One region of the Pseudomonas sp. VMV1 genome, then DNA from elsewhere that is predicted to be linked to it. Evidence: riboswitches for the same ligand, from Rfam matches in the RefSeq annotation. Region 1 holds a riboswitch; the other holds the start of a gene.
What was found. A riboswitch is a leader RNA that binds a small molecule or an ion and turns the genes downstream of it on or off. The one in region 1 is predicted to bind cobalamin.
Positions count from the first base shown of each region.

Region 2: it holds a riboswitch for cobalamin, as region 1 does, so the genes downstream of both, cobW (cobalamin biosynthesis protein CobW) here and cobO (cob(I)yrinic acid a,c-diamide adenosyltransferase) in region 1, are expected to answer to the same signal.

Region 1 is NZ_JBXGSE010000001.1:508,384-510,557, reverse strand. Features, by position in the region: gene ACUCV0_RS02305 (cobyrinic acid a,c-diamide synthase CobB) at 1-349, opposite strand, end outside; gene cobO (cob(I)yrinic acid a,c-diamide adenosyltransferase) at 343-969, opposite strand; cobalamin riboswitch at 1,065-1,259, opposite strand; gene ACUCV0_RS02295 (four-helix bundle copper-binding protein) at 1,357-1,686, shown strand; gene ACUCV0_RS02290 (mandelate racemase/muconate lactonizing enzyme family protein) at 1,692-2,174, opposite strand, start outside.
Region 2 is NZ_JBXGSE010000005.1:291,900-294,073, reverse strand. Features, by position in the region: gene ACUCV0_RS17560 (CbtA family protein) at 1-5, opposite strand, end outside; gene ACUCV0_RS17555 (CbtB domain-containing protein) at 18-203, opposite strand; cobalamin riboswitch at 291-627, opposite strand; cobalamin riboswitch at 686-1,026, shown strand; gene cobW (cobalamin biosynthesis protein CobW) at 1,129-2,174, shown strand, end outside.

The sequences.
Region 1 (2,174 bases):
GTACCGGTACGCCGAAGCGCTCGGCCAGGTCCGCCGCCGACGGCTGCCCGTCGAACAGCCCCATGACGCCTTCGATGAGGATGAGGTCCGCCTCCGCCGCCGCTTCCCACAACAGGCGCCGACTCTCGGCCTCGCCGATCATCCACAGATCGAGCTGGTAGACCGGGGCGCCACTGGCACGGGCGAGGATCATCGGATCGAGAAAATCCGGGCCGCACTTGAACACCCGCACCCGCCGCCCCCGGCGTGCATGCAACCGGGCCAGGGCGGCGGTGACGCTGGTCTTGCCCTGACCGGAGGCCGGGGCGGCGATCAGCAGCGCCGGGCAGTGCCGCGGTTCGCCTACCATTCGATGCCCTGCTGGGCGCGGACGCCGGCCTGGAAGGCATGCTTGACCAGACTCATGTCGGTCACGGTGTCGGCGGCTTCGATCAGGGCGGGCGGCGCGCCGCGGCCAGTCACCACCACATGCTGGTGCGCCGGACGCCCGGCGAGATCGGCCAGCACCTGGTCGACCTCCAGATAGCCATGCTTGAAGGCGATGTTGAGTTCGTCCAGCAGCACCAGGCCGATGGCCGGATCGCGCAAGAGCTCCACTGCCACCGCCCAGGCCGCGGCCGCCGACTGCAGGTCGCGGGCACGATCCTGGGTGTCCCAGGTGAAGCCCTCGCCCATGACGTGGTAACGCACCTCGTCGGGGAAGCGCCTGAAGAAGAGTTGCTCGCCGGTGTCGCGGCGGCCCTTGATGAATTGCACCACGCCGACCTGCATGCCGTGGCCGAGGGCGCGTGCCGCCATGCCGAAGGCGGAGCTGCTCTTGCCCTTGCCGATGCCGGTGTGCACCAGCAGCAGGCCGCGTTCGTCCTGGGCGTCGGCGATCCGGGCGTCGATCACCGCCTTCTTGCGCACCATGCGCGCGCGATGGCGCTCGTCGCGCTCGGGGCTGTTCGAATCAGGGGTGTCGGTCATGGCGGTTCTCCGGGTGCGGGCGCGACGGAGAAACGGGCAGAGACGCCGCCCGCGCAAGGCAGGTGGCGACGCCGCACGACGCCCTCCGCATCGCCGAGATGAACGCAAGCGTGGCCGGTCTCCGGGCTGGTGAGTCGATACCCTCGGGCACCCGCTGCGCCCCTTCCCGGCCGGGGCCAGTGGGTCTCGCGCAGCTGCTACTCAACTACCGTTGCGGGGGCAGCGCCGGCTCGACCGGCTTCCCTGTTTCACCCCGACTCAAACGGGGCACCACGTGCAAGGGCGCAGGGTACGGACTACCCGAGAGAGCGTCAATCGATCGCGCGGGCCGAACTCGGCGCCCGGCGGCCGGGTCCACCCTTAGCACCCCACCGCCAGGAGATAGCCATGACCGAATCCTCCCTCGCTGCCTGCATCAAGGCCTGCCTCGACTGCGCGGCCGCGTGCGAAACCTGCGCCAGCGCCTGTCTGGGTGAAGCCAATCTGGACATGATGCGCGATTGCGTCCGCCTGGATCGTGACTGCGCCGACGCCTGCCGGCTGGCCGCCACCTTCATGCAGCGCGGCAGCGATCGCCTGGCCGAAGCCTGTGCCCTCTGCGTGGCGACCTGCCGCGCCTGCGCCGCCGAATGCGGCAAGCACAAGGCCGACCACTGCCAGGCTTGCGCCCAGGCCTGTGAAGCCTGCGCCGCTGCCTGCGCAGCCATGGCCGCCTGAGCCCCTTACCGCGTTGATACCCGCCCGATCCGGTCCGGCCGCTGACGCAGCGCCGGATGCAGGGCGGTGCCCAGGCCCGGTGCGGTTGGCGGTAGCAGCCAGCCCTGCTCCAGTACCGGTAGCTCGGTGACCAGCTCACGATAGAAGCCCGCCAGATAGGCTCGCACCACTTCCTGAAAGATGGCATTGGCTGAGGCCAACCCCAGATGCAGCGAGGCCATCAGCACCACCGGTCCGGTGCAATCGTGCGGGGCGATGGGCTTCTGATAGGCCTCGGCCAAGGTGGCGATCTTGCGTGCCTCGCTCAGCCCACCGCACCAGGACAGGTCCACCATCACATAGTCCAGCGCATCGGCCGCCAGCAGATCGCGGAAGGCACCGCGCATCGCCAGGGTCTCGCTGCCGCAGACCGGAATGCCCGCCAGTCGCCGGAAATCCGCCAACCCCTGAACGTGATCCATCTTGATCGGATCTTCCGCCCAGAAGAT
Region 2 (2,174 bases), on a different contig from region 1:
AACATGCCGATCTCCTCTTAGTGGCAGGGGAAGCCTTCGCTGTGGCGGGTGTCGTGGGCGCCGTTGTGCAGGGCCTCGACATGGGAAAAGCCGGCCAGGAACACCAGGCCCAGGCCAAACAGGCAGGCGAGCAGGGTGGCCGTCAGGCGTTGGGTGCGAGTACTGGTCTGGGGCAGGGCGGTGGTGGAGCGGGCAGCGGTCATGACGAGGCCTCGGAGTCGAAGCGGCAGGGACGCGCCTAGGCAGCGGGCCGCTAGGCAGCCGCCGTCCAGCACGACCGCCCACCGCGGGTTGCTTGAAGGCGACAGGCCGGTCTCCGGACTCACGAGGGTCTTGTGGGGGCGGGCTGGCTGCGCTCGGCCCGGCGTTGTCGAATCCTTCTCCGCAAGGCTCATCTACACCTGGTAAATGACGCTTGCTACGAAGGTTTCGTCTTGCCGTGCGCGGGCTCGCTCAAGATCGCATTCCCGTACGACTACCAGGATCGCCTTCCCCAAGCTTGCCGGCCGGGTGGCATCGTGATCCTGCGCTCGTCTACCGTTGCGGGGGCAGTGCCGGACTTGGACCGGCTTCCCGTTTCACCGCGACCCATGGCGGAGTCGCGACACCTGAAGCAGGGGCGAGCAGACCACGCGGGTCGTCCGACGGTCAAGCCTGTTCGATTGACACCCCGGCGGGGCACTCGTAGCCTGTCGGGCTTCGAGGTGCTCTTGTCCGCAAGAGCTTGAAAGGGAACGCGGTGCGACACCGCGGCTGCCCCCGCAACTGTAAGCGGCATCTTCAGCCTCTCCACAGAGCCTGTGCATAATGTGCTGCGCGTCGGCCAAACTGCGTTGAAGATGCTTTTGGAATGCTCATTTACCAATCGTAAACTCGAGCGCGAGTCCGATCCGCTTCCTTAAGCATCTTCGCCTTGTTTGACTCTAGCTCGCGAAATCATGAACAAGCTCTAAGGCCACTGCTCACGCGGGAAGGCCGGAGTCGGGCGCCGTGAGCCAGGAGACCTGCCTCGCTAGTTTTCCATACGCAACCGGGCGGGGTGATCCGGGCTGCCACCAGGACCTCGTCAGCGTGCGAGCGTCCGGCATGCCTGCCCGCCTTTTCTCGCATTTCACCTAAGGGCAGCCCATGAAAACCCTGGCCAAGACTCCCGTCACCATCGTCACCGGCTTCCTCGGCTCCGGCAAGACCACCCTGTTGCGCCACATGCTCGACCATGCCGAAGGCCGCCGCATCGCGGTGATCGTCAATGAATTCGGCGAACTGGGCATCGACGGGGAGATCCTCCGTCAGTGCAGCATCGGCTGCACCGAAGAAGAAGCCCAGGGTCGGGTCTTCGAACTGGCCAACGGCTGCCTCTGCTGCACCGTGCAGGAAGAATTCTTCCCGGTCATGAAGGAGCTGGTGGCGCGTCGTGGCGACATCGACCACATCCTCATCGAGACCAGCGGCCTGGCCTTGCCCAAGCCGCTGGTGCAGGCCTTCCAGTGGCCGGAGATCCGCAACGCCTGCACTGTGGACGCGGTGATCACCGTGGTCGACAGTCCGGCCGTGGCTGCCGGCACCTTCGCCGCCCACCCTGAGCAGGTGGACGTTCAGCGCCGCCAGGATCCCAACCTGGACCACGAGTCGCCGCTGCATGAGCTGTTCGAAGACCAGCTGGCCAGCGCCGACCTGGTGATCCTCAACAAGGCCGACGGCCTGGATGCCGAGGCGCTGGCCCGGGTCCGCGCCGAGGTGACCGAGGAATTGCCGCCGGCGGTCAAGGTGGTGGAAGCCAGTCGCGGCGTGCTGCCGTTGTCGGTGCTGCTGGGGCTGCAGGCCGAGTCCGAGGCCCATATCGACAGCCGTCCGACCCACCACGACCTCGAGGGGCATGAAGACCATGATCATGACGAATTCGACTCCTTTGGTGTCGAATTGCCCGAAGTCGCCGAAGCGACCCTGCTGGCGGCCCTGACCGAGGTGGTCAAGCGCCATGGCGTGCTGCGGGTGAAGGGCTTCGCCGCCATTGCCGGCAAGCCGCTGCGCCTGCTGGTACAGGGAGTCGGCACCCGTTTCGACAAGCATTTCGACCGTGCCTGGCAGGCGGCGGAACCCCGTCGCACCCAACTGGTGCTGATCGGCCAGGAGCTGGACCAGGCGGCGATCACCGCTCAGCTGCGCGCTGCGGT